DNA from 3 places in the Brenneria roseae subsp. americana genome. Region 1 is predicted to be linked to each of the others. Evidence: predicted binding sites of a transcription regulator. Region 1 holds the regulator's gene; each other region holds the start of a gene.
What was found. The regulator CRP, encoded in region 1, controls carbon source genes, mostly activating them, when cyclic AMP is high. The targets are predictions, from matches to a motif close to ATGTGANNNNNNTCACAT.

Region 1 (3,163 bases):
TCACTTTCAGGGACTGGATAATATTGATTACCCTTATCTGCTCGCCATGTTGCAAGGGTCATTCATTTCTCATATCAATACGCTGGTTGTCCCTGGTGGAAAAATGGGGCTGGCGATGGAGTTAATCATGGCGCCGCTGGTACAACGACTGCTGGAAGGGAAAAAGATCGAATAAGCCCGCGGCGGCACGATAAATGAAGCGCATCGCGCCACCACGATCGCAAGCATATCAGTTAGGGCGAAGGTTACCCCCCAACCTCATGGCTGTGCGTGACTTCAACGGACTGACCCAACATCAATGCAACAGAGCAGTATTTCTCGGCTGACAGCGCCACGGCTCGTTCTACCGCTTGATCGGTCAGCCCTTTTCCCGTCACGATGAAATGCAGATTAATATGGGTAAACAGACGCGGGGCTTCCGTTCTCCGTTCTGAAGTCAATTTCACTTCACAATCGACAACATTGTGACGTCCTTTTTGCAAAATCGACACGACATCAATCGCGCTACAACCACCAACCGACATCAAAACCATTTCCATCGGACTCGGCGCCTTATCACCCGCATTACCATCCATCAGAATCTGATGCCCTGATGAGGATTCGCCAAGAAACGTTAAGCCTTCAACCCATTTAACCCGTGCCTGCATGGTGCCTCCATTAAAAAATTTTTGAAATTTTATACTGTTACTATACAAAAACATCCAATAACCGGAGCTTTATCATGCTGAAGCGAGACAACACAAGACACTTCCTTCAAGCTGTGTTAAAAACGAGAATAGAATCTGCCTTTTCTGGACAAACTCAGATACAAGGAAGATGATGGCGTCGCCAGATATCAGGTTCCAGTATATTCCCTGACGTCATTCTGCTCACACGGATTTTGATTTTTTAGCAGTAACCACGCCGTACAGGGAACTCTGAGCCCTGTGATTTGCGCAGTGAATTACAACAGAGGATGATAGCGAATGGTTCTCGGCAAACCGCAAACAGACCCAACTCTCGAATGGTTCCTTTCTCATTGCCATATCCATAAGTATCCATCGAAGAGCACGCTTATTCACCAGGGTGAAAAAGCAGAAACGCTTTACTACATCGTGAAAGGCTCTGTCGCAGTGCTAATCAAAGATGAAGAAGGCAAAGAAATGATTCTCTCTTATCTCAATCAGGGAGATTTTATCGGCGAGCTTGGCCTGTTTGAAGAAGGTCAGGAGCGCAGTGCCTGGGTACGGGCAAAAACGGCTTGTGAAGTCGCTGAAATTTCTTACAAGAAATTCCGGCAGCTGATTCAGGTCAATCCAGATATCCTCATGCGTCTGTCCGCACAAATGGCGAGCCGTCTGCAGGTTACGTCGGAAAAAGTCGGTAACTTGGCTTTTCTTGATGTGACAGGCCGTATTGCTCAAACGTTGTTGAACCTGGCGAAACAACCCGATGCCATGACGCATCCGGATGGCATGCAAATAAAAATTACCCGTCAGGAAATTGGACAAATTGTTGGCTGTTCGCGTGAAACCGTGGGCCGCATTCTAAAAATGTTGGAAGACCAGAACCTGATCTCCGCACATGGCAAAACGATTGTCGTTTACGGCACTCGTTAAATCCTACTTAACCCGACAAAAAAAGCGTGAAGGCAACTTCACGCTTTTTTAATGATTTCAGGGCAATGACACATTAACCTGCGGCATTAACCACTTGCTCAACGGCTTTCGCAAACTTCGCCATTCCTTGTTCGATATCCTGCTCCTCAATAATCAGCGAAGGTACAAAGCGAATCACATTTGGTCCCGCCATCAGCACCATCACCCCTTGTTCCGCGGCTGCGGCTAAAAAGTCGCCTGCCCGCCCATGCCATTCCGGTTTCAGTTCAGCGCCCAACAATAAGCCCATGCCACGAACCTGCTCGAAAATACCGTACTGATGGTTAATCTTTTCCAACGCACTGATAAATCGATCGTGACGCTCCGCCACCCCCGCCAACACTGCTGGCGTATTGATCGTATCCAGCGCCGCTTCCGCCACGGCGCAAGCCAGAGGGTTACCGCCATAGGTCGTACCGTGTACGCCGACCGTCATCACAGAGGCAATGTCTTCGGTCGTCAGCATCGCACTGATCGGGAAACCGCCGCCCAACGCTTTCGCCGTGGTCAGGATATCCGGCGTAATACCGTAATACATATAGGTAAACAGTTTGCCCGTTCTGCCCATTCCACTTTGCACTTCATCAAAAACCAATAGCGCCTTATGCCGATCGCACAATTCACGCACGCCTTGCAGAAACTCCGGCGTGGCAGGCATGATTCCGCCCTCGCCCTGCACCGGTTCCAGCACAACCGCACAGGTGTGGTCATCCATCACCGCTTTGACCGCCGCCAGATCGTTAAAAGGCACATGCACGATATCCGCGGGTTTGGGTCCAAAACCGTCGGCATATTTTGCCTGCCCGCCAACCGAGACGGTGAATAACGTTCTTCCATGGAACGCGTTATAAAACGCAATAATCTTGGTTTTATATGGGCTATGGCGTTTGATCGCATAGTGGCGCGCCAGTTTAAAAGCCGCTTCGTTTGCCTCGGCCCCGGAGTTAGCAAAAAATACCCGATCGGCAAAGGTCGCATGAATCAGCTTGCTGGCAAGACGTAGCGCCGGCTCATTGGTAAAAATATTGCTGGTGTGCCACAGCTGTTCTCCCTGCTGTTTCAACGCGGCAACCAGAGCAGGATGGCAATGGCCAAGCGCGGTAACCGCAATACCGCCAGAGAAATCAATATATTCCCGCCCTTGCTGATCCCATACCCGGCTTCCCTTACCTTTCACCGGCACAAACTGCGCTGGTGCATAAACCGGCAGAATCACTTTATCGTGAGTTTCTCTCGTTACTGCTTTGTTCTCTGTAGCCATTTGCTGCCCCGCTCTGATATCCCATTGTTCCGAATGAAAATATAGTCATTAAATATGCATAAAAAATCAAATTCAGGCAATATTAAATCACCAACGCCGGGCAATTACTTGCTATACGATTAGATTTTAAGGAAATTATCCAGAAACTGATGCCCCTGCTGACTAAGTATGCTTTCAGGATGGAACTGTACTCCTTCCAATGGCAGTGCCCGGTGTCGAATTCCCATGATCTCATCGCGTTCACCGTCGCACTCGCTCCAGGCCG
Region 2 (3,163 bases), on a different contig from region 1:
CCAACTGGTGTAGGCCAGGCTGTAATGGACAGCCCATTTGGGCGCGACGCGGTGATAAGCCGATACTTCCCACATTTCCGGCAGATTCAGCGTCAGCTTGCCGGGGATGGTGGCACCACCGGTGCCGCCCACTGCCGTTGGCAGATCGTTGCTATAATCGCCGTTGAAATCGATATCGACCTTGGAGCGGTAGGTCAGGCCGAAACGGTGATTTTCATCGACTTCATACAGGATACCGGCGTTCCAGCCAAAACCCCACTCGTCCCCTTCAAGATGCGCCAGACGAGAGGATGGGCCAGCGACGACACCCTGCAACCCTCCAGCGGCAACGGGGATATTCGCTAATTCACCGGCTCTGCGTTCAATTTTCGCATCGGCATAGACCGCATTCACACCCAGGCCAAAGCTGAAGTGCTGGTTAAGACGATAGGCGGCGCTCAGGTTAATGTTGGAGGTGACCAGATCGGTTTTCCCCCCGATGGAACCTGCGGCGTAATTGTCATTGAACTCGGTTGCCAGGCCGTAATTGGTCACGGCGGACGCCCCGACCGCCCATTGTTCATTCAGCGGCATAATAAAATGCAGGTTGGGTACCCAGGCGTGCGGCGCGATGTTTTTGGCGCTGGTATTCTGGCCGGTCAGAGAGTTTTTTCCCTGAATATCAATATCCGGGTTGATATAAGTCACACCGCCGGAAAAGGCGGGACGATCAAACATGGTCATGGTCGCAGGGTTACGGCTACCTGAGGTTGCGTTGTCAGCAACGGCACCTTCGCCTGAAAACGCACGTCCCAGGCCCGATGATGAATACTCATTAAGCTGGAAACCAGCGGCGGATGCGTTTGTTGAAACCAGTGCCACTGCAACAGCAATTGCAGATTGTTTTAACAGGTTTTTCTGGCTCATGACCAAAACCTCTTTATGTGCTTGTTATTTAACTTTGTTACACGGAGTAACAAGGGACGCGCATTGTAGGGGGCGCATTCGGTCTGACAAATCAGACCAGTGGCCAAAGTATAAGTTGTGAATATGGTAATGTTGCAGTTGTGTATTATAAATATGTCCAAAATGATACGAAAATTAGATCCGCTTAACAGTTTGGTTAATTTTACTGAGCGGGAATTACGCAAATTTTACGCTGTTCTAACAATGATATGTGATGGATATCACTAAATATCGCCGTGAACAGTAAGTTCTAGTGCTGACGTGACCCGACGAGTAAAATAAGCAGGAAGAGAAGGTTTTTTGAACTGGATCAAATCTGCTATGCAGGTTATGGCCCCTATGAGGAAAGAACGATGACAAACGCGATAAACAAATGTAGTGCTGAGGAAACTGCTGCCTGCTGCTGCGTTGATGTTGGCACGGTAATGGATAACACGGACTGTACCGCGTCTTACAGCAAGGTCTTTGCTGAACGTGCCGAGGCGGAATCCATGCTGAGCTTGTTAACCGAAAAAGCGCGTGCGGTTGAGTCCGAACCTTGCCAGATCGACAGCAAGATTGATGCTGTCGAGGGCGGTGTAAAGCTGGATATTGATTTCACTTTCTCTTGCCAGGCTGAAACCATGATTTTCCAGCTCGGCCTGCGTTAATTTATCTGGCTTAATCCGATCTGGCAGTTATCCGTATCGACGCGGTTGCCGCCAGATCGAGGCCGCGTTTTTATCACCCCGCTCCGCGGCAACACGCCTGCTTCTCCCCCCAATAATGAGTACCCTCCATCGTCACATTTTTGTGCTGTACCCGTTTGCGTAATGTAACTATCTGGTTAACAATGAGATCAGGTCTGACCTGTTGTGCGCGTGCTTAATTTCTCTGTCGAACAGGAGCGTTTATGAACGAGGTGTTACCACTGACAACCCGTCGTGGCGATCGCGTGGCGATTGTTAACGGGTTACGTACCCCATTTGCCCGTCAGGCAACGGCATATCACGGCGTGCCCGCTATGGATTTGGGGAAAATGGTGGTGAGTGAACTACTCATACGTACCGGAGTGGATCCTGAAATGGTGGAGCAACTGGTATTCGGCCAAGTGGTCCAAATGCCGGAGGCGCCCAATATTGCCAGAGAAATTGTGCTGGGCACGGGCATGAGCGTCCATACCGATGCTTACAGCGTCTCGCGCGCTTGCGCCACCAGCTTTCAGGCCGTGGCCAATATTGCCGAGGGCATTATGGTCGGAACGATTGACGTGGGGATTGCCGGAGGGGCGGATTCTTCTTCCGTGCTGCCAATTGGCGTGAGCAAGAAATTTGCCAGAACGCTGTTGGATTTGAGCAAAGCCCGTACGTTGAGCCAGCGCCTCAAACTGTTGATCCGATTGCGTCCCGGAGATTTGCTGCCTGTCGCGCCTCCCGTCGCTGAGTATTCCACCGGATTGCGAATGGGCGATACCGCTGAGCAAATGGCGAAAACCTATGGTATCACGCGTGAGGAACAGGATGCGCTGGCGCATCGCTCGCATCGTCTGGCTGCACGAGCCTGGGAAGAGGGGAAGCTGTTTGACGAGGTCATGACCGCCTACGTTCCTCCCTACCAGCAGGCGCTGCGTGAAGACAACAATGTTCGTCACGACTCGGCGCCAGAGCATTATGCACGACTACGGCCCGCCTTCGATCGCCGGCATGGCAGCGTAACCGCCGCTAACAGTACGCCTTTGACTGACGGGGCCGCCGCAATTTTGATGATGAGTGAATCCAAAGCCAAAAGTTTGGGGATCGCGCCGCTGGGGTATCTGCGCAGTTACGCGTTTAGCGCCATTGATGTGTGGCAGGATATGCTGCTGGGGCCGGCGTATGCCTCTCCCCTTGCGTTGGAGCGAGCAGGAATTACGCTGGCCGATCTGACGCTGATCGATATGCATGAGGCGTTTGCTGCTCAAACGCTGGCAAACCTGAAGATGTTTGCCAGCGAGGCGTTTGCACGTAATAAACTGGGACGACATTCGCCGTTGGGCGAAGTGGATATGGAGAAATTCAATGTACTTGGCGGCTCTATTGCCTATGGGCATCCGTTTGCGGCGACCGGCGCCCGGATGATTACCCAGACATTGAATGAATTGCGTCGACGTGGCGGCGGATTGGGACTGACCACGGCCTGTGCTGCGGGCGGACTGGGCGCCGCTATGGTTCTGGAGGTGACACCATGATCGACAAACCAT
Region 3 (3,163 bases), on a different contig from region 1:
CGGTAGGCTGAGTTATCAAACGGTAAACGACGGTAAAGCTCCAGCATAAATGCCCGCGAATCAAACGCCGCCAGCACATCAGATCCTAGCGAATCCAGATTCGCCGTCACTTCATGACGCAGAGGATTGGCCGGAAACGCATGGTAGTTCGCGCCGGACCAAAGGACATCGGGTTTACCCGCAATTTCGTCCTCATCCCGGTAATCAACGACGTGAGAAACCGGTACGCCGGCAAGATATTCACAATCGGCATGACTCAGCAAATCCAGGGAACCGGAACGAAACAGTTTGCCGTGACGAATAAGACGCCCATCTGCGGCGCGGTTCCCACCCAGATCGCGGAAGTTAATTCCACCGTCCAGCGGTAATAAAGAAGGATGGAGCAACATTGGTTCGGTCATATATCTCCTTGCGATTTGTTGTAACGGGCGAGCAACGCCACCGTCTGATGGTCAAACGGCACATCATATCGGTCAACCAATAACAGATTATCAGGAGACGGGCGGGTATCAATGTCGATCGCTCAATAAAACCCGGCCCGCAATGCGCTCGGTAAACAGTACGCGGAACTACTCGGCAGCCAGCAATCGGCGGGTGGCATCCAGCAGAACCTTGATAACGGTTGTCTCAGCCAGTTTCATTGTCGCCACGTCAGGAATTTCCTGTTGGGTCCGGTTAACGATCACGCCGGCGATCATCCCGGCTTTCAGTCCCTGACTGGCGCACATGGTCAGCAGCGTAGCGGACTCCATTTCATAATTCAGTACGCCCATGCTTTGCCACTCCTCCATTGAACCACGGAAGCGGCGCACGACGCGACCAGAGAACGTATCATATCGCTCCTGGCCGGGATAAAACGTGTCGGATGATGCGGTTACCCCAATGTGCAGCGCAACGCCATCCGCCTTCGCCGCGTCAACCAGCGCAGTCGTACAGGCAAAATCAGCAACCGCGGGGAATTCCATGGGCGCGAAATGCAGGCTGGCGCCATCAAGACGCACCGCCGCCGTGGTCACCAGCACATCACCCACGTTGATCCCTTCCTGAATCGCGCCGGTAGTACCGACACGCAGGAAAGTACGGATTCCGAGCTGAGCCAACTCTTCTACCGCGATCGAGGTTGATGGACCACCAATGCCGGTGGAGCAAACAATAACAGACTTCCCATCCAACTCCGCACGCCAGGAGGTAAATTCACGATGCGATGCCAGATATACCGGGTTATCCATCAGACGGGCTATCTTTTCAACACGTTCCGGATCGCCGGGAACGATCGCCAGCGTGGCGCCCTGTAAATCATGCTTTGTCAGACCGAGATGAAAAACATCAGATTTAGACATAACCGCCTCCCAGGCAATTAGTTGAGTAGTCAGAGGTATAAAAAAATTCTTCGACGTTGTACGGCATTGCATAAAACAGCGTTCAGAACGTTTGACAGGGGAAAACCCGCAATCAGCAAGACTCTAGCGTATTACCATGTCGTTTTTAGTGATGGCGATCACTCATAAAAAGGAAACAAAAACCAGCATACATAAAAAACGTGATAATAATCACAAATAGAGGCATCAAAAAACCGTTTACGCCGATGCCGCCGCTTTTATTGTAGATTCTTTAATCATTGTTACTATTGGTTATGGCTGTGAATTTTCACCGCCTGCCCAATACAGGAGATCGCCATGAAGACTGATGAGCCAACAGCCCTCAGACACCTGCCGCGAGGATTTTCTCCGGCGGTGACACCGCAAGCCTCCTCAACCATAAATACGGATACCGCGGACATTATCGCCGCTGAGACCACAATCCTTTCTCAGGGCGAGCAGTTGCCAGCTTACCTTGCCAAACCGGCCAATCAACCAGGACCTTTCCCTATCGTGCTGGTGGTTCAGGAAATTTTCGGCGTCCATCAATATATTCAGGATACTTGCCGTCGTCTGGCTAAACAGGGCTATATGGCCATCGCGCCTGAACTCTATTTCCGCCAGGGCGATCCTAGTCAGTACCATGAAATCCAACAGATTATGACCGAGCTGGTCTACAACGTGCCCGATGCACAAGTGTTATCGGACCTCGATCATGCGGCAAATTGGGCCATCAGGCAGGGAGGCGACGCCAGTAAGCTCGCCATCACCGGTTTCTGCTGGGGCGGGCGTATCGCCTGGCTCTACGCCGCACATAATCCGCAGTTAAAAGCCGCCGTCGCCTGGTACGGAAAATTCAGCGGCGCAAAAACGTTGAATAGTCCCAAACACCCTATTGATATCGCGACAGAACTCTGCGCCCCCGTGCTGGGGTTGTATGGCGCCAAAGATGGAGGGATCCCACTGGACGACGTGGATAAGATGCGTCAGGCGCTGCGCGCCGCCAATGCGGATGCAGAAATTATTGTCTATCCGGATGCGGGACACGCATTCCATGCCGACTATCGCCCCAACTATCATGCAGAATCCGCACAAGACGGCTGGCAGCGCATGCTGGCATGGTTTAAAAAATACGAAGTTTGCTAAACAACAGCAGGGAGGCTTACGCCTCCCTCAGACCATTGACAAAGTTAGATTTTAGGGGAAACACGGGGATGAGGTTCCCGCAGGGATGCCTCGCCCCGTGGTCGCCCCGTGTATCTCAGGTTTACAGACGACTTTGTCAGCAATCTCAAGGAGGCTTACGCCTCCCTTTACCATATCAAGCCTGAACTTCACGCAAACGCTGTGCCGCCTGCACCATGTTCGCCAGCGCCTGACGAGTTTCCGGCCAGCCACGGGTTTTCAGACCACAGTCCGGGTTAACCCACAGACGTTCGGCCGGGATGCGCTGCGCCGCTTTCAACAACAGCGCTTCTATCCATTCAACGCTGGGAACGTTCGGTGAGTGGATGTCATATACGCCCGGGCCGATCTCGTTTGGATATTCAAACTCTTCAAACGATTCCAGCAATTCCATATCGGAACGTGACGTCTCAATGGTAATCACATCCGCATCCAGCGCAGCGATGGAATCCATGATGTCATTAAATTCGCAATAACACATATGAGTGTGAATCTGGGTATCATCCTGCGCGACCGCCGCATTCAGACGGAACGCATCCACAGCCCAGGTCAGATATGCATCCCAGTCGGAGCGATGCAGTGGCAAACCTTCACGCAGCGCCGGTTCGTCAATCTGGATA

Region 2: the regulator CRP is predicted to act here: its motif matches at 1,155-1,172, upstream of B4923_RS17175 (YfcZ/YiiS family protein).
Region 3: the regulator CRP is predicted to act here: its motif matches at 1,539-1,556, upstream of udp (uridine phosphorylase).

Annotation. Positions count from the first base shown of each region.
Region 1 covers NZ_QDKJ01000009.1:15,556-18,718, forward strand. Annotated here, with positions in the region: gene B4923_RS12540 (phosphoribulokinase) at 1-175, shown strand, start outside; gene B4923_RS12545 (OsmC family protein) at 246-647, opposite strand; gene crp (cAMP-activated global transcriptional regulator CRP) at 966-1,598, shown strand; gene argD (bifunctional acetylornithine/succinyldiaminopimelate transaminase) at 1,672-2,898, opposite strand; gene B4923_RS12560 (aminodeoxychorismate synthase component II) at 3,018-3,163, opposite strand, start outside.
Region 2 covers NZ_QDKJ01000015.1:29,324-32,486, forward strand. Annotated here, with positions in the region: gene fadL (long-chain fatty acid transporter FadL) at 1-906, opposite strand, end outside; gene B4923_RS17175 (YfcZ/YiiS family protein) at 1,299-1,595, shown strand; gene fadI (acetyl-CoA C-acyltransferase FadI) at 1,838-3,151, shown strand; gene fadJ (fatty acid oxidation complex subunit alpha FadJ) at 3,148-3,163, shown strand, end outside.
Region 3 covers NZ_QDKJ01000007.1:27,040-30,202, forward strand. Annotated here, with positions in the region: gene B4923_RS10315 (tyrosine-protein phosphatase) at 1-401, opposite strand, end outside; gene udp (uridine phosphorylase) at 570-1,340, opposite strand; gene B4923_RS10325 (dienelactone hydrolase family protein) at 1,677-2,504, shown strand; gene metE (5-methyltetrahydropteroyltriglutamate--homocysteine S-methyltransferase) at 2,680-3,163, opposite strand, start outside.